Regions from separate parts of the Parafrankia discariae genome, predicted to be linked through region 1. Evidence: predicted binding sites of a transcription regulator. Region 1 holds the regulator's gene; the other holds the start of a gene.
The links. Region 1 encodes LexA, which represses DNA repair genes until DNA is damaged. Its sites were predicted from a motif close to CGAACNNNNGTTCG; they were not measured.
Positions count from the first base shown of each region.

Region 2: B056_RS0101180 (SAV_6107 family HEPN domain-containing protein) is a predicted target of LexA. The motif match lies at 4,555-4,568, and genes of this name have one in related genera.

Region 1 covers NZ_KB891241.1:182,102-193,111, reverse strand. The annotation lists gene nrdR (transcriptional regulator NrdR) at 1-352, opposite strand, end outside; gene B056_RS44745 (LysM peptidoglycan-binding domain-containing protein) at 778-1,023, opposite strand; gene lexA (transcriptional repressor LexA) at 1,945-2,688, shown strand; gene hflX (GTPase HflX) at 2,854-4,365, opposite strand; gene dapF (diaminopimelate epimerase) at 4,611-5,528, opposite strand; gene B056_RS0125220 (EAL domain-containing protein) at 5,555-6,571, opposite strand; gene miaA (tRNA (adenosine(37)-N6)-dimethylallyltransferase MiaA) at 6,725-7,648, opposite strand; gene B056_RS0125210 (class III extradiol ring-cleavage dioxygenase family protein) at 7,645-8,490, opposite strand; gene miaB (tRNA (N6-isopentenyl adenosine(37)-C2)-methylthiotransferase MiaB) at 8,487-10,016, opposite strand; gene B056_RS0125200 (amino acid ABC transporter ATP-binding protein) at 10,545-11,010, shown strand, end outside.
Region 2 covers NZ_KB891102.1:281,695-292,704, forward strand. The annotation lists gene B056_RS45260 (DUF3488 and transglutaminase-like domain-containing protein) at 1-301, shown strand, start outside; gene B056_RS0101160 (DUF3040 domain-containing protein) at 432-854, opposite strand; gene dinB (DNA polymerase IV) at 1,113-2,357, opposite strand; gene B056_RS42290 (hypothetical protein) at 2,379-2,534, opposite strand; partial or broken gene B056_RS0101175 (hypothetical protein) at 2,641-3,819, opposite strand; gene B056_RS0101180 (SAV_6107 family HEPN domain-containing protein) at 3,937-4,377, opposite strand; gene B056_RS0101185 (hypothetical protein) at 4,594-5,340, opposite strand; gene B056_RS0101190 (BTAD domain-containing putative transcriptional regulator) at 5,660-9,619, shown strand; gene B056_RS0101195 (spheroidene monooxygenase) at 9,621-10,424, shown strand; gene B056_RS0101200 (FAD-binding oxidoreductase) at 10,747-11,010, shown strand, end outside.

The DNA.
Region 1 (11,010 bases):
CGTCCAGCTCCCGGAGGGGGCCGAGGATCGCTCGGCCGACATCCTCGGCGGCCACCTCCGCGGAACCCGAGGAGCGCACCGTCTCCTCGACCCGCTCCGCCAGCAGCGCCAGATCGTCCGACCGGACGGGGCGGCCCTGGCACGCCTTGCGCACTCCCACGATCACCTTCGCGCGGCTGAAGGGCTCGGTGGCCCCGCTGCGCTTACGGACCCGCAAGGAGGCCTCCTCCATGGTCGTGAACCGACGGCCACAGGCCGGACACGACCGCCGGCGCCGGATCGCGGCGCCTTCCTCGGCCTCCCTGCTGTCGACGACACGGCTGTCGGGATGCCGGCAGAAAGGGCACCGCATGGTCCGCTCCCCTCAACCCCGGGCAGGCTGGCCCTGCCGCCCGCGGGGTGCGTCCGACTGGGTTCCGTCACTTCGACCGACGGCCCTGTGGACAGACGGTCAAGGCTCTGTGGATTACCTGTGCAACAACCTGTGGATGACTTGCGGTGCTGCAACTACAAGATGTTGTGTCCACCGTAGCGCACACCACCGACAGATCCGACACCGGCCCCTCCGGCGCGTGTGGTCCTCGGGTGTGTTTTCGCCAGCCCGCGCCGACGCCACGACAGGCCGTGACACCGGCCCGACACACCCTCGGCGGCGACAGCCGGACGTGCCCCCGGCAGGGGCCATCCGCGACATCTGGCACGCCGAGCGCACCGGGCACGCCGAACCGCCGCGCTGTCGAGCCCTCGGGGCCCAGGGGCCGCGGCAGGGGAGCCGGGTCAGGGCAGCCGGAGCTCCTGACCGGGCATGAGCGTCACCGTGTCGAGGCCGTTCAGGGTCATGAGCCCGCGGACGGTGTCGCGGGCGTCCGCCTCGGGGGCGACGTCGTGGGCGATCTCCCAGAGCGTCTCCCCGGACCGGACGACGTGCGTCCGGTAGCTCACCGGGACGCCGGTGAACGCCTGTGACGTGGTCACCAGCGCCAGAGAGAAGACCAGGCCGAGCAGGGTGCTCGCCAGCGCCACCACGACGATCCGGCCGCGCCTGGTCAGCCGCAGCGGCGGCCGGGCGCCCGGCCTCCCCCGCCGGCCGGCCCGCGACCCGGGTCGCGGACGGGGCCGCGGACGAGGCGGACGAGGTTGTGGGCGAGGTCGCGGGCCGGGGGCCGGCTCGGCCGGGGCCAACCCGACGGCGGCCACACGCCACCACATCCCGGGCATCTCTATGACGCTGGCCCCGCGTCCTCCGGCCCCCTCGGACCTCGACTCACCGCGCCGCCCGGACTCGCCAGGCGGGGCCGTGGCGACGGGAGCCGCCACCGGCAGACCACACCGGGCGCCACGAGAGCGGACCGGGTGCCCTACCGGCACGCGACCCACACCGCGCACCGCCACCCCCCGCACCCCGCGACCACGAACGGCGACTCCGCCCACCGCGGCCCCGCGCACACCGCGCGCTCCGCGCACGCCCCGCGCACCCGTCGCCACCCGCGGACCCTGCCGCGCCGCGCAGCCGCGGGACACCGGGTGACCCCGTCGAACCGACGCATTCCCACCGGCCGCACCGCCACCGTCGGTCATGCCAACCTCCCAGGCACGAACACTTGTTCGATCGAACGCCTGAGCGATTCTTGCACGGCCGCCACGCACACTTCCCCCGACACGCTCGAACAGACGTTTGAGATTCGGCGATCGGCCGACTACCGTCAAGGACGATCAGTTGTGGACGATCGTGCGAGATCGACCGCGAGATGGACCGCGAGATGGACCGAGCACGAAGGACCCCACCAAACCGATCAGCCGAACCGATAAAAAGTTACTAATCGGACAAAGCATTGGAACGACCGGGTGGGTGTTGGCGGAGCCGGGCCGTCGACCACCCGGTCCGCGGCAGCCGCCGGTGGCATCATCCACCAGGCGGAAGCATCGACAGGAGAGCGGTAGGCGATGACCAGCCAGGAACGGGGTACCCGCCGAGGTGACACCCGTGGCAACGTGCGGGACTTCCCCGACAGCCCCGCGGACGCCTCGGGCCTGACGCAACGGCAGAAGAAGGTACTCGAGGTCATCCGGTCCGCGGTGGAGCGGCGCGGATACCCGCCGAGCGTCCGGGAGATCGGCGAGGCCGTCGGCCTGACCAGCACCAGCAGCGTGGCGCACCAGCTCAAGGTGCTGCAGGAGAAGGGGTTCCTCCGGCGCGACCCGAACCGGCCGCGGGCGATGGAGGTGCTTCCGATCGGCGGGGCGAAGACCGGCGGGCGCTCCCGCGCGGGTGCCGCGGCGGCACCCGCCGGGGCCACGGCGCTGGAGGCCGGCACGCCGACCTACGTCCCGCTGGTGGGGCGGATCGCGGCCGGCGGGCCGATCCTCGCCGAGCAGGCGATCGAGGACATCTACCCGCTGCCGAAGGAGATCGTCGGCGAGGGCACCCTGTTCCTGCTCAGGGTGGTCGGCCAGTCGATGATCAACGCCGCCATCTGTGACGGTGACTTCGTCGTCGTCCGGCAGCAGCCGGTGGCCGACAACGGCGAGATCGTCGCGGCGATGATCGACGGAGAGGCCACGGTCAAGCGGTTCCGGCAGCGGGACGGCCGGGTGTGGCTGGCGCCGGAGAACCCCACCTTCTCGGACATCCCGGCCGAGGACGCGACCATCCTCGGCCGGATCGTGGCGGTGATGCGCCGGGTCTGATCCCGGCGCGCGGCCGGCCGGGCAGGGCGTGACAGGCACCGGTCAGACGTCGGACGTCTGACCGGTGCGGTGTTCAGGCCGGGCGGCGGTGTTCAGCCGGCTGGTCCAGCCACCAGCCGCCCAGCGAGGCTGGCTGGCAGGGCCGGGCGGCTGTCAGGGCCGGTGTCAGGCGCGGAACGGCTCCAGCTCGGCCGCCAGGCCCACCGGCACACGTGCGGCGACCTCGGTGCCCCTGCCGGTGTGCTCGACCCGGAGCACCTCGCCGATCTGGTGGATGCGGGAGACGAGATCGCCCCTGGTGTAGGGGACCAGCAGCGACATCTCGACCTCCGGGTGCGGTATCCGCGCCGAGAGCGCGTCCACCAGCTCCTGCAGCCCCGCCCCGGACCGGGCCGAGACGAAGACGGCGTCCGGCACCGCCTGGCGCAGGACGGCGAGCGTGGTCGGGTCGACCGCGTCCGTCTTGTTGACCACGATGAGCTCGGGGACCCCGGCCGCGTCGATCTCGGCGAGCACCTCGCGCACGGCCGAGATCTGCCCCATCGGGTCCGGGGCCGAGCCGTCGACGACGTGCAGGACGAGGTCGGCGTCCACCACCTCCTCGAGCGTCGAGCGGAACGCCTCGACGATCTGGTGCGGCAGGTGGCGCACGAAGCCGACCGTGTCGGCCAGGGTGAACACCCGGCCGTCGGGCAGCGTGGCCCGGCGCACCGTCGGGTCGAGGGTCGCGAACAGCGCGTCCTCGACCAGGACACCCGCCCCGGTCAGCCGGTTGAGCAGCGACGACTTCCCGGCGTTGGTGTAGCCGGCGATCGCGACGGCGGGAACGGCGCCGCGGCGGCGCGACGACCGCTTCGTCGCCCGGACGGTGGCCATCCCGGTGAGCTCACGGCGCAGCCTGGTGATGCGCGCGCGCAGCCGCCGACGGTCGGTCTCGATCTTCGTCTCACCGGGGCCGCGGGTACCGATCGGTGCCCGGCCGCCGCTGGCGGCCTGCCGGGACATCGACTCACCCCAGCCACGCAGCCGCGGCAGCATGTACTGCAGCTGGGCGAGCTCGACCTGCGCCTTGCCCTCGCGCGAGGTCGCGTGCTGGGCGAAGATGTCGAGGATCAGCGCCGTCCGGTCGATCACCTTGACCTTGACGACCTCCTCGAGCTGGCGCAGCTGGCCGGGGGTCAGCTCGCCGTCGCAGATCACCGTGTCCGCGCCGGTCGCCAGCACGATCTCGGCCAGCTCCTTGGCCTTGCCGGAGCCGACGAAGGTCGCCGCGTCGGGCCGGTCCCGGCGCTGCACGAGCGCGTCGAGCACCACCGACCCGGCGGTGGTCGCGAGCGCGGCCAGCTCCGCCATGGACGCCTCGGCCTCGACCTGCGAGCCCGACGTCCACACCCCGATCAGAACGACCTGTTCCAGGCGGAGCTGGCGGTACTCGACCTCGGTGACGTCCTCGAGCTCGGTGGTGAGGCCCGGGACGCGGCGCAGCGCGCCACGGTCCGCCAGGTCGAGCCCGTCGCCCTCCTCGTCGAAGAACGAGAACCCGTCGGTCTCGGCCAGGGCGAGCGCGGTGACGTCACGACCCTCGTGACCCTCGTGGTCGTCGTGACCGTCGCTTCCGTCGGAACGCAGTTTCAGATGCCGGGTGGACGCCACAGCGGCGTCAGCGCGAAGACTCATACCATCCGTTCTCAACGCGGCACGGTGACCGCGTCATTCCAGTCCGCCCCGGCCGGGACGGCACTGCCTCGCCCCGCCGGCCGGGCGAACCCGGCCGACGGAACACCGTCGCCCTCAGCGTGACACGGCGTACCCACGATCGCGAGCCCTTTACCAGGCGGCGCCCGCCACGGGCGACATCGGCGGATCCGCACCGGACACCCGGCGGTCCACACCCGACCCCGCCCGGCCGCTCCCGGCCCCGCTCAGCCGGCGCCGACAGCGCTCGGACGCCGCTCGCCGCCGGGAGCCACCGGGACGGGACCACCCGCCGCGCGCAGCCAGTCGGGACGAAGGACACCGTCCGACACCAGCACGGCCGGGCCACTGAGCAGGACGGTCGACTCCCGCCAGCCGACGGTCAACCGCCCGCCGGGCAGATCGACCGCGACCCGCGCGGGCGGCCCGACGTCGTTGCGGGTCGCCCAGGCCACGGCGACGGCACAGGCGCCGGTGCCGCAGGACGCGGTCTCACCGACGCCCCGCTCGAAGACCCGCATGGCGACCCCGTCCGGGGCCGGTACGACCACCTCGACGTTCACGCCCTCGGGGAAGGCGGCGGCCGGGTAGGCCGGGGCGCGCAGGTCGAGACGCGCCAGGCCGGCCGGGTCGAGGTCGTCGGCGAAGCAGACCGCGTGCGGATTCCCCATCGAAACCGGTACGGCGGCGAACTCCCGCCCGGCGACCGTGACCGGCACCGGGCCGGCGGCGAGCTCGGGCGGCCCCATCTCGACGGTGACGTCGCCGTCCGCCGGCACCTCGACCGCCCGCAGGCCGGCCCGGGTGGCGATGACGAGACGGCCGGGCGCGGCGTAGCCGGCGTCGACGAGATAACGGGCGAACACCCGGATCCCGTTGCCGCACATCTCGGCGATCGACCCGTCGGCGTTCCGGTAGTCCATGAACCAGCGGGCCGCCGCGCGCTCACCGCCGCCGGCGGTGAGCGCGGCGGCACCAGCGGGCTCGGCGGCGGTCAGCACGACCCGCAGCACGCCGTCAGCACCGATGCCGGTGCCCCGGTGGCACAGCGCCCGCACCAGCGCGGGGCTGAGGTCGAGCTCGCCGTCGGCATCCGGCAGGATGACGAAGTCGTTGCCCGTTCCGTGTCCCTTGACGAAGCGCACGCCGCGATCGTACGGCCGGGGCCCACTCACCCCGCGGCACCCGCCCAGGATCTGTCCCCTCGCCCGGAACCACCCGGATGCCCGGTGGGCCGGCCCGGCCGGGTGGCGACACGCGGGTGGCCGGAGGGACCCGAAGGAGCCGGAGGAGCCGCCGGTTCACGACGCGGACCGGGTTCGCTCGCCGGCCGGAAGCCGGTCTCGGCGCGAGGCTCGGCCCGGGTCTCGGCGGACGGCTTGTACCACCTGTCCGGCCGGCCCCGGCCGAGCGCGATCATCCGGGCGTCCTCCACCGGCACCGGCGGGCAGAACAGCGGCCCGGACACCCGGTCGCAGTCCAACCGGCCGACCCGGTCCGCCAGCCCCGCGGTGTCGACGTCCTCGGCGACGACGACCATGCGCCGGCGGTGCGCCACCCCCACCAGGGAGGCGAAGGCCGCCTCGCCCTCCAGGTCGCGGATCGTCGCCCGCAGGAACCGACCGTCGATCCGCACCAGGTCCAGTGGGAGCACGTCCAGAGTGGACAACGAGCCGTACCACGTCCCGAACGCGTCGACGCCCACCGCGACGCCGAGATCCCGCAGCCGCGTCAGCAGCCGGGGCAGCGCGGGTGGCGCGAACGCCAGTGTGTCCTCGGTGAACTGCAGGCCGACGGCGCCCGGCGGCAGCGACCGACCCAGCACCAGTCGCTCCACCTCGGCGAGGAACTCGGGGCGGGCAAGGTGGCGGCCGTCGATGCGCACCCACAGCCGCGGGGGGCGGACCGAGGTGCCCGCGGCCATCCGATGCCAGGTGCGGGCCTCGGTCACCGCCATCCGCAGCACCCACTGGTGCACCTGGCCGACCAGTCCGGCGGCCTCGGCGACACGCATGAAGTCCGCCGGGCCGAGCAGGCCGAACTCGGCGTGCGCCCAGCGGGGCCGCGCCTGCATCCCCGGAACGGACCCGTTACGCAGGTCGACGTCCGGCTGGTAGTGCAGGCGCAGCGAACCGTCGTCGAACGAGGCGTACAGCGCGGGAACCAGGGCAAGGTCGAGCGCGGTCACGTCGGACTCTCCAGACGCCGGGATGGGCCGGCACCCGGGCCGACGGGTCAGGCGGAGCTCCCGCGGCGCTGGGCCGGCCACACGTCAGAGCGAACCCGCTGTCAGAGTGAACTCACTGTCAGAGCCAACCCACTGTCAGAGTGAACTCACTGTTCAGCGCGAACCCACCAGACGTCGTACCTCGGCGAGCGCCGCGGCGACGTCTGGAAATTCCAGCCAGGATATCCGCGGATCACGCCGGAACCAGGACCTTTGCCGACGGGCGAAGCGCCTGGTGGCCGTTGTTGTGGCCTGTTTGGCCGTGTCCATGGAGTCCATTGCGCCGTCGAGAACGGCCAGGATCTGCGCGTACCCGAGGGCCCGCGAGGCGGTCCGCCCGTCGCGCAGCCCGGCCCGCGCGAGCGCCACGACCTCGTCGACGAAGCCCGCGCGCCACATCAGCTCCACCCGCTCGGCGAGCCTCAGGTCCAGGTCCGGGCGGTCCAGACCGAGCTGGACGACGTCATATACCGCTTGATATTCGGGCAAAGTTGCCTCGAAGGTACCGGTGAGTTCGACGACCTCGAGGGCCCGCACGATCCGCCGCCCGTTGCCGGGCAGGATCGCCGCCGCGGCGGTCGGCGCCAGCCCGGTCAGGCGCTCGTGCAGCGGCCCCGGCCCGACCTCGGCGAGCTCGCGTTCGAGCCGGGCCCGGACGGCCGGGTCGGTACCGGGAAATGACAGATTGTCCAGGACCGCCCGCACGTACAGGCCGGATCCGCCGACGAGGATCGGCACCCGGCCGGCGGCGAGCAGGCCGTCGACGACCCGCCGGGCGTCGGTCTGGTAGCTGGCGACGTCCGCGGTGCGGGTGATCTCCCAGACGTCCAGCAGGTGGTGGGGCACGCCGCGGCGCTCGACCAGCGGGATCTTCGCCGTGCCGATGTCCATCCCCCGGTAGAGCTGCATCGAGTCGGCGTTGACGATCTCTCCGTCGAGCTCGCGGGCGATCTCGACCGCCAGATCGCTCTTGCCGACGCCGGTCGGGCCGACGACGGCGATGACCGGCCCGGCCCGGCCGTCGCGGGCTGCGGTCACCGGCCGCTCCGCGCGGTGGCACGCCCCTCCCGCCCGTCGGCGTGGCTTCCCGCCGCGCGGTTTTCCTCGGCGCGGTTTTCCTCGGCGTGCTTTTCCACAGCGTGGTCGCCGTCCACCCGCTCCCACCCGGCGACCAGGTAGCCGACCCCGAACGGGGCGTCGTCGTAGCGGAGCAGGCTCGTCCAGGACCGGGCCGGGTCCCCCGGCGTCGCGCGGCGCACCGCGCCGGCGAGGACCTGCCAGGACGCGCGGCCCGGCACGAGCAGGTCGGCCGCGAGCGCGGGATCCAGGGCGAGCAGCGCGGCGACGTCCAGTGTGGCGAGCGCGGCGGAGACCGCGGCGTCGTACGCGGCGGCCCGCGGGTCCAGGCTGCCGGGGGCCTTCACCGTCCGCCGGGCACTGCCGTCACCCATGATCAGCAAGGCGAGCCGGAATCCGTCCGCCGCCGCGGCGGCGACGAGGTCGGCGCCGAGCGCGGCGGCGGCCGCCGGCCGGGTCGTCGCCGGCACGCCGCGGGCCGAGCACCGCCCGGTCCAGCCCGCCTCGCGCAGCAGCCAGGCACCGATGGTGAGCGACAGCGGGAGCACAGCCGGACCCACGCCGGACGTCCCGAGCGGGAAGCTCAGACCCACCCCGAACCCGGCCAGCGTGCCGACGGCCGATCCGTCGTAGCTGGCGTCCGAGGCGTCGTCGCCGACGACCACGATGTGGTCGGGCGCCAGGGCGCACAGCCGGGCGACGGCCGCGCGGGCATGATCCCGGACCTCGATCGGGTCGACCCCGGCGACCTGCGGAACGAGCAGCGGCGGATGCGGGCAGACGGCCGCGGCGACCAGGGTCACCGCGCGGCGGGGGCGCTCGGGCGCAGCTGCGGCATCCCCAGGGAGACCGCGGGACCGCCCGGACGCCCGGTGTCGCCGGCACCGGTGTCACCGGCACCAGTGCCGGCGGGCCCGGTGTCACCGGCGATGGCGCGGCCGGCGGCCCAGGCGTCGCCGGCGCGGGTGCGGCGGTGGGCGAGCAGCGGGCCGTCCGCCGTCAGGTGGTGCGGCGCGCCCCTGGTCACCACGGTCTCGACGACATCGCCCGGCCGGACGAGCCCGTCCTGCGCGTGCGGCCCGGTCACCAGCAGGTGGACGAGGCGGCCGTCGCGGGCGCGGCCGGAGAGCCGGCCGGTGGCGGAGTCCTTGCGGCCCTCCCCCTCGGCCACGACGATCTCGACCCGACGCCCGACCTGCGCCCGGTTCTCCGCCCACGACATCTCGTCCTGCAGGCTCGCGAGCCGCCCGTAGCGCTCGGAGACCACGGCGGGATCGACCGCGCCGTCCATCTCGGCCGCGGGCGTGCCGGGACGGGGGGAGTACTTGAAGGTGAACGCCCCGGCGAAACGCGCGGTGCGGACGACGTCCAGGGTGTCGGCGAAGTCGGCCTCGGTCTCCCCCGGGAACCCGACGATGATGTCGGTGCTGATCGCGGCGTCCGGCATGGCCGCGCGGACCCGCTCGACGATGCCGAGGAAACGCTCCCGGCGGTAGCTGCGCCGCATCCGGCGCAGCACCGCGTCCGACCCCGACTGCAGCGGCATGTGCAGCTGTGGGCAGACGTTCGGCGTCTGCGCCATGGCCTCGATGACGTCATCGGTGAAGTCGCGGGGATGCGGCGAGGTGAAACGGACCCGTTCCAGCCCGTCGACCCGCCCGCACGCGCGCAGCAGCTTCGCGAACGCCCCCGGGTCGCCCAGTGAGCGCCCGTAGGAGTTCACGTTCTGGCCGAGCAGCGTTATCTCCAGCGCGCCCTCGGCGACCAGCGCCTCCACCTCGGCCAGGACGTCGCCGGGGCGCCGGTCGCGCTCGCCGCCGCGCAGGCTCGGCACGATGCAGAAGGTGCAGGTGTTGTCGCAGCCCACACTGATGCTGACCCACGCCGAGTGATGGCTGGCCCGGCGGGCCGGCAGGCTACTCGGGAAGACCTCGAGCGCCTCGGCGATCTCCACCTGGGCGGCGGAGTTGTGCCGGGCCCGTTCGAGCAGCACCGGCAGCCGGTGGATGTTGTGGGTGCCGAACACGACGTCGACCCAGGGCGCGCGGTCCAGGATCACCGACCGGTCCTTCTGCGCCAGACAGCCACCCACCGCGATCTGCATCGCCGGGTTGCTCTTCTTCGCCGGGTACAGATGACCGAGGTTTCCGTACAACCGGTTGTCGGCGTTCTCCCGGACGGCGCAGGTGTTGAACACGACGACGTCGGCGTCGGACCCCTCCGGGGCCGGAACGTAGCCGGCGGACTCGAGGAGGCCGGCCAGCCGTTCGGAGTCGTGCACGTTCATCTGACAGCCGAAGGTCCGGACCTGGTAGCTACGGCCACTCACCCGCCCAGCCTACGGCCCGCGTCCGGACACCGTTCGACACGCCGGGACCGACCCCTGCGAACCGTGCCATCGGCCGACGAGACGACAGGGCGACAGGGCGACAGGGCGACAGGGCGACAGGGCGACAGGGCGACAGGGCAGGCTGGCGCCTGTCGCACGTCCGCGGCGCATCGACGCTTCGCCCCGGAACGTGCCGGGTGCGTCAGGACCGCCACCGGGCGTGCCGCACCCGTGGTACATCCTGTTCCCGACAGGTAAAACCACCGAGCGGACACCGCCAGCGCGGATGATCGGGGCGTAGCATTCGAAAATGTTCACGACCATGATGCGATGGCCGGAACCCGTTCAGGCCCGTCCGTCCCGCGATTCCGGTCGGTCGTGCACTCCAGGTCGGTCACGCGCTTCCGGTCAGCCGTGCTCCTCAGGCCGTCCACTCGCCGCCGCCTATCCAGGTGCCGTGATTTCCGGCGTCTCCGTCGCGGCCGCATCCGCCCGCCTCCCGTCGACCACAAGAGCCGGGAGGGCCGCATGCCACTGGTGACCTTGGAAGGTGTCAGTAAGTCGTTCGGGAAGAACCGTGTCCTGAACGACATCAACCTGGCGGTCGACGCCGGTGAGGTCGTGTGCGTCATCGGCCCCTCCGGCTCGGGAAAGTCCACGCTGTGCCGGTGCGTCAACCGCCTGGAGACCATCGACGAGGGCCGCATCACGTTCGACGGCCACCCACTGCCCGCCGAGGGCCGGGAGCTGGCCCGCATGCGCGCCCAGGTCGGCATGGTGTTCCAGTCGTTCAACCTGTTCGCGCACCGCACGATCCTGGACAACATCACGCTCGGCCCGCGCAGGGTGAACGGTGTCCGGCGCGCCGAGGCCGAGGAGAAGGCCCGGGCGCTGTTGGAGCGCGTCGGCATCGCGGACAAGGCCGACCGGCTCCCACGCCAGCTCTCCGGCGGCCAGCAGCAGCGGGCGGCCATCGCCCGGGCGCTGGCGATGG
Region 2 (11,010 bases), on a different contig from region 1:
ACGGGCCCGCTACGCCCCCGCCGGAATGGCCGCCCCCGACCCCGGCGTGAACGTCTTCGCCGATCTGGCCCTGGCCCGCCGGGTGCTGTGGTCGGTGGCGCCCCGCAGCCGCCGGGCGATGGCCACGGTGGCCCCGCCGTCGATGATGCAGCGGGCGCGACAGCTGCCGGTGCGCGATGTTCTCGGGCGCCTCGGGCGCCGGGCCGACGACCGGGCGGACATCGACGCCGTGGACGACCAGGAAGCCGGGGTCGGGGCCTCCGCCGACGGACGGACACACCCGCCGCGACCGCCCGGCTGAGAGCCGGAGTCGCCCGCCCGAGGCGTGCCCGGCGCCGGGCACGCAGAACCGGGCCCCGCGGGCTGGTCCTGATCAGGGCGGGCACCACCCCGATCAGGCAGGCGCCCCACTCAGGCGGGAACCGGCCTGGTCAGGGACGGTCCTCCCAGCGGCGGCGCCACCGCTCCTCCACCCGTTCCATGAACGACGCCCGGGCCGGACGCGACCTGCCACCCGAACCGGGCCTGGATTTCGACCCGTGCGGGCGACGACCGACGTCGTTGCCCCGGCCGCTGATCCGACGCAGGTCGGCCGCCCCCCGCAGCGCCGCGAAGAGCATCATCAGGAACCCCAGGATCCCCAGGATCACGGTGAGGGGAACCTGGTTGAGGACCACGCCCACGACCAGGACGACGAGCCCGAGCGCGAACAGGACCCCGCTGCGCCGCACGCGCCGCAGCAGGTAGGTCCTGGGGTTCGTCGACCGGACCGTGCTCGCGAACTTGGGATCGTCCTCGACGAGAGCGCGCTCGATCTGCTCCAGTAGGCGCTGCTCGTTCTCCGAGAGCGGCATCGACGCTCCTCCCACGACCTTCAGGCCCGCCGGACGGAACCTGACACCCAAGAATAGGCATGTGCGGGGCCGAGGCGGTAGGCAACAGGTCATGCTGTGTCCAAGCCGGTTCGAACCCACTCCGACCAGAGCTATTCGGCGTACTGGGCTCCTGCCCGGGCCGGCGGGGTTCATGCCATGCTCATCGTACGATCATGGCGTTCGGTGATCGTGACCGCGGCCGTTCCGGGACCGTTCGAGCCTTCCGGGGCAACGGGTTCACACTCGGTCGGGCCCCCACTCACGGGGAGGAGCCGGGCGCCGCGAGCGGCCGGGCAGCAGCGACGCGGGCCGGACGGCCTCCTCCCCGAACCGCCGGCGGGCGCCGTCGGCGGCACGGTCGACCTCGGCCCAGCCTGACGGCCGCTCGTCGAACGCCAGCTGGTGGCTCGTCCGCCCTGCGGCGGACAGCCGGGCCGCGCGCACCCCGAGCAGGCGCACCAGCGGGCGGGAGATGGCCCGGAGCTCGTCGAACAGCTCGCCCGCGGTGCGATGGACCACCCAGGTGACGTCAGTCGGCTCGGCGAGGGTACGGGCCCGTGTGACGGTCGTGAAGTCGGCGTACCGGACCTTGATCGAGATGTTGCGCGCGGCCTGGCCGCGGGCCCGCAGCCGGGCCGCGACACGCCCGCTGAGGCGGAGCAGCTCCCGGGCGAGCCGCTCGGGGTCGGCCAGGTCGACGGGGAAGGTCTCCTCGGCGCCGACGGACACGTCGGCGCCGTCGGGCTCGACACGGCGATCGTCCCGCCCGTGCGCGAGCGCGTGCAGATGGCCGGCCGCACCCGCGCCGAGGGCGCGCCGCAGTGTGTCGGCGGGCGTACGGGCGAGGTCGCCGACCGTGCGTATCCCGAGCCGGGTCAGCGCCTGCTCCGTGCGCGGCCCGACCCCCCACAACGCCGCGGTCGGCAGCGGGTGCAGAAAGGCGATGACCTCACCGGGGGGAACCACCAGCAGGCCGTCCGGCTTGCACCGGGCGGACGCGATCTTCGCGACGAACATCGACGGCGCCACCCCCACCGAGCAGGTCAGGCCCTGCTCGGTGGCGATCCGGCCGCGGATGGCCCGCGCGATGTCGACCGGGGTACCGAACAGCCGCCGCCCGCCGCCCACGTCGAGGAAGGCCTCGTCAAGGGAGATCGGCGCGACCAGCGGCGTCACGTCCCGGAAGACGACCATGATCGCGCGGGAGGCCTCGCGGTAGCGGCCGTGATCGGCGGGGACGACGACCGCCGTGGGGCACAGCCCGCGGGCCCGGGCCATCGGCATGGCACTGCGCACCCCGAAGTCCCGCGCCTCGTAGGTCGCGGAGAGCACCACCCCACGACTTCCCCCGCCGACAATCACCGGTCGGCCACGTAGCTCGGGTGCGTCCCGCACCGCGACGGAGGCGTAGAAGGCGTCCATGTCGACGTGCAGGATCCGGCTGCCCGCCGACTCCGGCGCGGGCTCCGGCGGGGGCTTCACCGCGGCCCTCCCATGGTGCCGTCAGCGTGGCAGCAGGAGACCGATGACCAGGCCGACGGCGAGGCTGCCCGCCGAGAGCCCGGCGACCCGCACCAGCCAGGTGTTCCGCCGCCGCGCCAAGGGCCGCCTCGGCACCGCCCGGCTGCCGTGCCGCTCGTCCACACCAGCGACCACCACCGGAAACCACCACCCTCGGTAATCATCGAACCCCAAGATGTAACCGATGGTGACCGAACGTGTGCCTCGACGCAAGGCTGTGCCGTCATCAAAAGTCCCCGGGGCGCCCACCCGCCGCCAGCGGCAACGGGCGCGGGCGGCTCGGCACCGGCATGGCCGTCCCCGGCGGGGACGGCCATGCCCGGGGTGCGGCGGCCGTTCCGGGGGGCGGTGACCACCGGTCGGTCCGGCGCGACCAGGCGTCCTGCCGGCCGGGCGAGAACCCCACGGCCCGGGCGACATCCCGCATCACGGACCGGGGCCGGTAGGTGATCACATCCGCCACCCGCGCCGCGCTGTCCCGGCCGTAGCGGCCGTGGACGTACTGGATGACCTCCTCCCGGCGCCCCGACTCGATGTCCAGGTCGATGCCGGGTGGCCCATCCCGCCCGGGGGCGAGGAAACACTCGAACAGCGGCCCGAAGGACACCGCGTCGGCATTGGTGATGCCCAGCGCGTAGCAGACCGCCGAGTTCGCCGCCGATCCCCGCCCCTGGCAGAGGATGTCGCCGCGCCGGCAGAACTCGACGATGTCGTGAACGATCAGGAAGTAGCCGGAGAACCCCAGGCTCTCAATCAGCTTCAGCTCGTGGACGAGCTGGTCGTAGGCACCCGCCACCCGTTCGGCCCGGGCCGGGCCGTACCGGCGGGCCGCGCCCTGCGTGGTGAGCAGCCGCAGCCAGCTCGCCTCGTCGTGCCCGGCCGGTACGGGGAAGTCCGGCAGGCTCGGCGCGACCAGGTCGAGCCCGAACGCGCACTCCGCGCCGATGCGGGCCGCGGCCCGGACGGCCTCCGGAAAGCGGGCGAACCGGGCCGCCATCTCCGCGCCGGAACGCAGGTGGGCCGTGCCGGCGGGGGGCAGCCAGCCGTCCCTCTCGTCGAGGGAGCGGCGCGCCCGCGCGGCGGCCATCGTCGCCGCCAGCCGCGCCGACGCCGGGGTGGCGTAGCGGACGTCGCCGGAGGCGACGACCGGCAGCCCGGCGTCCCGCGCGAGCCCGGTGAGGACGTCGTTGCGGGCCGAGTCCAGCGGGGCGGCGTGATCCCACAGCTCGACCGCGACGTTCTCCCGGCCGAACAGGGCGACCAGCTCGTCCAGGGCGGCGCGGCCGGCGGCCGCGCCCGGGAAGCCCTCGGGAGCCGGCGCCGGCCCTGAGGGGCTGGTGCCGCCGGCGACCAGCGCCCGGGGAACCGCGCCCTCGCGGCACCCGGTGAGCACCTGCCAGTGGCCGCCGGCGGCGGCCGCGACCAGGTCCTCGGGCTGGCTGGCGCCGTCGAGGAAACTGAAGGCCGAATGGCAGTGCAGCTCCGCGTAGGGGACCACCGGCCCCTCAGCCACGGGTGGCCTCAGTCAGGTGCGGCGTGGTCAGCGCCACGTCCACCCCTCGGGGGACGCGGCCTGCGCCAACGGGGGCTGGGAGGGGACGCCGAGCGCCGCCTCGACGAGCCCGAGGAAGATCTCCACCTGGCGGACGAGGTCGTCGGCGTCCCTGGTCGTCACGACGGCGAGCCCGGCCTCGGCCGCGGCCCGCCGCCCGGCACCCGCGGCGAAGAACGCCGACCACTCCTCGAGCTCGGGGGCCACCAGCGCGAGCAGCCGCCACGCGCTCGCCGGGCGGCCCCGATGACCCGGGCGGGGCTGCGCGCGGGCGGCGAGAACGGCGGCCGCGGCCCGCAGCGCGGCGAGATGCGCCAGCGCGTAACGCTCACCCGCCGGGCGGGTGAAGGCCGCCTCGGCCAGCCCGCGCCGGGCCGAGGTGAGGAGCTCGTCCCGGGAGCGCCGCGGGAGCCCCGAGGCGGGGAGCATCGTCCGGCCCGGGGCCTGCCCGGGGACCGGCCTGGGGGGGCCGGGACCGTCGTGACGGCTCGCCCCGCCCCGACGGCCCGCCGCGCCCTGGTCGCCGGCCGCTCCGAACCCACTGGCAGTGCTTCGCCGAACCGCACCCACTGGGATCACCTCTCCGATGCCGAGCCAGCCCGATATCGAACGCATGTTCGAAGATAATACCGGGCCGGCCGGCCGTCAACCCGCCGGCGCGGCGCGCCACCCGGACGGGTCGAGATCGGGGTAGGCGGGCGCCGGCGGCACCGACTCGTCCTCCAGCAGCAGGAGGAACCAGCCGAGCGGCACGAGCACCGCGACCTCGGGCACCCAGCCCCGACGCGGGTCGGCCACCGTCGCGGCGCCGAAGTCCGGGCGGGCCACGGGCGGGCGGTGGCGCGTCAGGTCGGACGGGTCCACCAGCACGATCGCGACCCCGTCGTGCGCGAACCGGACGACGTTGGCGTTCCGCCAGCCGACGAATCCCCGCTCGAAGACGTATCCGGCGGCCCGGCGGCGCGGGCGCAGCCAGCGCAGCGTGGAGCCGTCCGCGAGGTCGACCAGGCCGCCCCGCGAGCGGGGCCGGAACACGGCGAGCGGCAGCCGCGTCACCGGGTCGACCACCCGCACCCCCGCACCGTCGAGGTCCGGCTCCAGCCGGAGCGGGCGGCCGGCGGCCATGAGCTCCACCCCGCCGTCCCGGTGCCACCGTTCGAGGACGGCCGCCCGGTCACCGCGCACCCGCACCTGGTTGCGGGAGCCCGGCACGAAGGCGTAGCCGATCTCCAGCGGCAGCAGACCGTCGAACCGCGCGGGGCGGCCCCCGGTCGCCCCGGCCGCGCCACGACCGAGGACCACCCCGCGGCGGCGGTGACCCGGCGTCTCGTCCGTTCCACCGCGGGACGCGCCCGGCACCGCCGCGAGGCCCGAGAACTCGAAGATCGACATGATCGACACCCTCCCTCCGCCATCGCGGGACCCCGAACACCCCCCGTCGAAATGCGCGGCGGCCCGGTATGGCTCTCCACAACGAGTGCACCCCGGACCGATCAACAACCGGTACACACCGGATCACGGCCGCCGTTGACCCGGAGTTGAAAGCGCCGAATCGCACGGACGACGCTCGCGCGGCGATTCCAGGGTTGTCCCGGTGTCCGCCACGGCCGGCCGCGGAAAAGGCAGAATCAGAAGGACGAGCACCGCCGACGCACCGCGCCACACCACACCGGCGGCGGCGGCGGCGGCCACATTCGCCCGAGAGGACCAGATGCCCGATCCGGACCGGCTCCAGTTCGCCGTCCTGGGCCCGTTGGAGGTCACCGCTGGCGGTGTTCCCGTCGTACTCGGCGGCACCCAGCGAAAGGTGCTGCTCGCGGCGCTGCTGCTCGAGGCCGGGCAGGTGCTGTCCACCCAGCGCCTGATCGAGGTGATCTGGAGCGATCCGGCCCCGGAACGGGCGCTCGCCACGTTGCGGACGCACGTCAGCGAGCTGCGCCGCCGGCTGGAGAGCCCCAGCGCGGCCCAGGTGCTCATCCGTCGGGGAGCCGGTTATCTGCTCGACGTGGGACCGGCGCAGATCGACGCCGAACGCGCCCGGCGGCTGTTGGAGCAGGGCCGGCGTGCCATTGAGGACGGCGACCCGGTCAGCGCCATCGCGCCGTTGCAGGAGGCGCAGGCGCTCTGGCGCGGCCAGCCTTTGGTCGATCTCGCCGACTATCCCTTCACAACGGGGTACGTCGAAAAACTGACAGAGCTTCACCTTGACATCCAGAAGACGCGAATCTCAGCTGATCTGTCGCTGGGCCGACACCGCGAGGTCATCGGTGATCTGCGGATGCTCGTCACGAGACATCCGCACGACGACGGGCTGCGCCGGGAGCTCGTTCTCGCCTTCTACCGCGACGGCCGCACCGAGGACGCCGCCCGGGCCTGCCGGGAAGGCCTCGAGGCGCTCCACGATCTCGGTCTGGAATCCCCGCTGCTGCAACGGCTGCAGGAGGACGTCCTGCGCGCCGATCCGGGACTGGCCTGGACGCCACCGCGTGCGCTGGGCCGGCCGGTGTCGGCCCCGCCCACCGGGCAGGGCGTCTACCAGCTCCCGCCCGACATCGAGGAGTTCACCGGCCGCGACACGATCCGCGGCCAGATCCTGGCCACCCTCGCCGATCCGGTGGCGGGCGCGAAGGGGACGGTCGTCGCCGCGATCGCCGGCAAGGCCGGGGCGGGGAAGACCGCGCTCGCGGTCTACGTGGCCCACCGGGTCCGCGACCGGTTCGCCGACGCTCTGTACGTGGATCTGCGCGGCACCAGCGAACCGCTCGACCCGCACCGCGTCCTGGGCCGGTTCGTCCAGGCGATGGGGGTCAGCCGGGCCGCGGTCCCCGCCGACCCCGACCATCTGGTCGAGGTGTACCGGTCGCTGCTGGTCAACCGCCGGGTGCTGATCCTGCTGGACAACGCGGCGAACGAGGCCCAGATCCGCCCGCTGCTCCCGACCAGCCCCGGCAGCGTGGTGATCGTCACCAGCCGCTCGCGGATGCACGGGCTGACCCCCGCCTACTGGATGGTCGACGTCCTGCACCCCGGCGACGCCGTGGAGCTGCTCGCCAAGGTGGTCGACGAGCGGCGGGTGAGCGCGGAGCCGGAGGCGGCCCGCGACATCGTGGGGCTGTGCGGGTACCTGCCGCTCGCCATCCAGATCGCGGGACGCAAGCTGGCCGCCCACCCGCACTGGCGGCTCACCCGGCTGGCCTCCCGGCTGGCCAACGAGCGGGACCGGCTGTCCTGGCTGGAGGCGGGCGACCTGGAGGTCCGCGCCAGCTTCGGGCTCAGCTACGAGGGCCGCCCCGCCGACGAGCAGCGCGCGTTCCGGCTGCTGGCGCTGCCCGAGCTGGCCGACTTCGCCCCGTGGGCCGCCGCCGCCGTCCTCGACGTCGGGCTTGACGAGGCCGAGGATGTCGTGGACCGCCTCGTCGACGCCCAGCTGCTCGAACGCCGCGGGGTCGACCGGGCCGGCACCGAGCGGTACCGGTTCCACGACCTGCTCCGGGTCTTCGCCCGGGAGAAGAACGAGGCGTCCGCCGGCGCCACGCCCGGAACCCCGGCCGGCCCCGAGACCGGCCCCACGGCCGGGACCGGAGCGGCACCGGTACCGCGGCTGGCTCCCGAGCACGCGCAGGCCCTCGGCCGGCTGTTGTACGCCTATCTGGCCGTGCTGCGCGGCGCGGTCGACGAGTTCGCGCCGGGCACCGCGCGCACCGTCGAGCCCACCGCGCGCACCCCCGCCGCGCAGACCTCCACCGTGCACACCCCCACCGCGCAGACCTCCGCCGCGGGCGGCTCCGGCGACCGGGCCCACGCCGTCGACCCGGAGGTGGTCGCGGCGCTCACCGCCCAGCCCCTGCTGTGGTTCGGCGGCGAGCGGGTCAACCTGCTGGCCCTCGTCGACCAGGCGCACCGGCACGGCCTCGACGAGCCGACCTGGCTGCTCGCGATCGAGGCCGCCGAGTTCTGCGCCTTCGGCGCGCACTGGTCGGACTGGGAGCGGATCCACTCCCTCGCGCTCGCGGCGGCGCGGCGGCGCGGCAACCGGCTGGCCGAGGCGGTTCTGCTCTGCGGCCTGGGCGAACGCGACATCACCCTCGCCTTCGAGCACGCCTTCTGGCGACTGGACGCGCCCGGCGCCGACAACGACGGGGAACCGGCGGTCGTCCTCGGTGCCCGCGCCGCCGACCACCTCGACCTCGCGACCGAGCGGCTGGAACGCGCCCGGTCGATCTTCGTCGAGTACGGCGACACGCTCGGCGAGGCCCGCACCCTGCACGGGCTGGCCGACGCCGCGCGCGGGCGCGGCGACGCCGAGGGCGCGGTGGAGCACTTCGAGCAGTGCCTGGCGCTGACCCGCCGCGGTGGCGCGCGGCGGGCGGAGGCCGAGGCGCTGATCTGCCTGGCGATGGCGCACGGCGACCGCGACGAGCTGAGCGAGGGCATCACCTGCCTGTCGATCAGCCTGTCGATCGCGCGAGAGCTGACCAGCCGGTCGCTGGAGGCGCTCGCGCTGCGCCGGCTCGGTGACCTGCACCGGCACCGGCCGGAGCGGGCCCTGGCCCACTACAACGAGAGCCTGCCGCTGCTGAGCGCGCTGCCCGACATCCTGTGGGAGCCGCGGATCCTGGTCCGCCGCGGCGACATCCTCGCCCGTCTCGACGACCATCTCGCCGCGCGCCGGTCCTGGCAGCAGGCGGTCACCCTGCTGCGCCAGCACGGTTCCACCGAGCTGGCCGCGGCCGAGGCGCGGCTGGCCCGCCCGGCGAGCACCGCGCCGACCCAGTTCGCCAGCGGCCGGCTGCTCGGCGACTTCGACCCGGCCTACTTCATCGGACGGGTCACCACCAGCCGGCGCAGCGTCCGCCTGCTCAACACGTGGACGGACCTGCTGGCCCCGGCGCACGTCGAGGCCTTCGCCGCGGCGCTGCTCACCGCGGTCGACGCGGGGGCGATGGTGCAGATCCTGCTGCTGGACCCCGACTCCCCGCCCGCGGCCGGCCGGGCCGAGGACCTGCTGCACAGCATCGACGTCCCGAACGTGATCAGGGCGAACCTGCGGGTGCTCGACACCGTGCGGGCGCGGCTGGTCCCCGCGCTGCGCCCCCGGCTCTCCGTGCGGATCTACGGTGACCAGCCGCTGACCACCTACCACCGGTGGGACAGCGGGGCGCTGATCTCGACCTTCCCGTTCGGGCACTCGTCGGCCGCCACCACCCAGCACGAGGCGACGATCTCCTCGACCCTGGTCCAGTTCGTCGAGCAGCACTTCGAGAAGATCTGGCACCCCGACCGCAGCGTCAGCCTCGACGACTACCTCCGGGTGCCGCTGCGCATCCTGCGCGCCGACGGCCCCGACCGGGACGCCCGCACGATCCAGGCGCGGTACGCGCGGCTGGGCGCCACGGTCTACCTGGCCGACGAGGAGCTGACCCGGCTCGTCCACGACGGCGGCGCCGACGGTCTCGTCACCGAGATCGGCGGCACCGGCCGCCATCCGCTCGCCGAGCTGCACCGATGCCGGGTCGTGCCGGCCTGGGAGGGGCGGGCCGGCGCCGCGGACGCCTTCGCGCAGAAGTACGGCCCGCAGGCCACGGCCCCGACGCCGGACGGCCCGCCGCTGCGGCTCGCGCCGATGCGCCCGCCGCCGGCCGGCCAGCCGCCATCCCGACCGGTCCTGTGACGTGCTCGTCACCGTCGACTTCTGGCACGTCCCGCGGCGGCGGGTGGGGCACGCCGCCGCGCGCATGGCCCTCGACCGCCCCGCGCTGCGGCGGACGTCCGGGCTGACGTTCGGCAAGCTGCTGGGCACCGGCTCGGGCCACCGGTTCACCCCGCTCGACGCCGACCCGCTGCGCTGGGCGCTGCTGGCGGTCTGGGACACGCCCTCGGCCGCCCGGGACTTCGAGCGTTCCACGACAATCCGGTCATGGGCTGGCATCGCGGACGAGCGCTGGCGGGTGGAGCTGCGTCCGGTGGCCTCCCGGGGGCGGTGGTCGGGCCGGGCGCCGTTCGGGGGCGGTCCCGACGGGGAGCGTCGGGAGAGACACAGTCGTGAGAGCCACAGTCCCAGGAGCCACAGTCCCGAGGGACACAGCGGAGAACACGACGGGGAGCCCGTGGCGGTTGTCACCCGGGCCCGGCTCGCGCCGCGGCACGCCGCGGCCTTCTGGCGGGCCGTCCCGCCGGTCGCGACGGAGCTGCGCGGCGCCGGCGGGCTGCTGTTCGCCGCCGGCGTCGGCGAGGCCCCGATCGGCCTGCAGGGCACCTTCAGCCTGTGGCGGGACGTCACGGCGCTGCGCGCGTTCGCCTACCGGGGGCCGGCGCACGCCGCGGCGGTGCGGCGCACCCCCGCGGCCGGATGGTACACCGAGGAGCTGTTCGCCCGTTTTGTCGTTCTGGGCTCACGCGGGACGATCGGTGGTGTGAACCCGCTCGACATCCCGCCGTCCGTCGGGAAGGCCGATCATCCTTTGACAACCCGTTGAAGATCGTGCGCGAAGGTGGGTCCCGCCGGGCCCCGGGCCGACTCCTCCGCTCGCGGACGCCGGCCACCACCCCGTGCCCCGACGTTCCCCGCTCTGCTCCCGCTCCGGGCCCGCACTGTCCGTTTCCCGCTCCGTTCCCGCCGACCACGCGCCGTCTCCGACCACGACGGTCGCGGCCGGCCGCGTTCGATCCAACCCGGGTGGCGTAACTCGCATGCCAAGGTCCCTCGACCCCTCCGCCCCGTCCGCCGTACGCGGGAGACCGGCCGGGAGCACCGCCGACGCCGCCCCGGCCGGGCGGCGGACCCTTATCGCGACGCCGGTGACCGACCGGGTCGCCGGGCTGGCCACCCGGGCCGGCGCGGTGCTGCTCCCGGAGCTCGCCGGACGGCCCGCGGACCTGGCCGCCGCGCTGGTCGAACACCGGCCGCACACGCTCGTCGTCGGGGCCAACCACGTTCCGGGCGACGCGCTGCGCCGGTGGGCGCGGGCCATGCGGCGCGCACCGGACCGGCGCGCACTGGCGGTGCTCCGCCGCGGGACGTCACTGGCCGAGATCGACACCGGCACGGCCGCGGAACTGGGC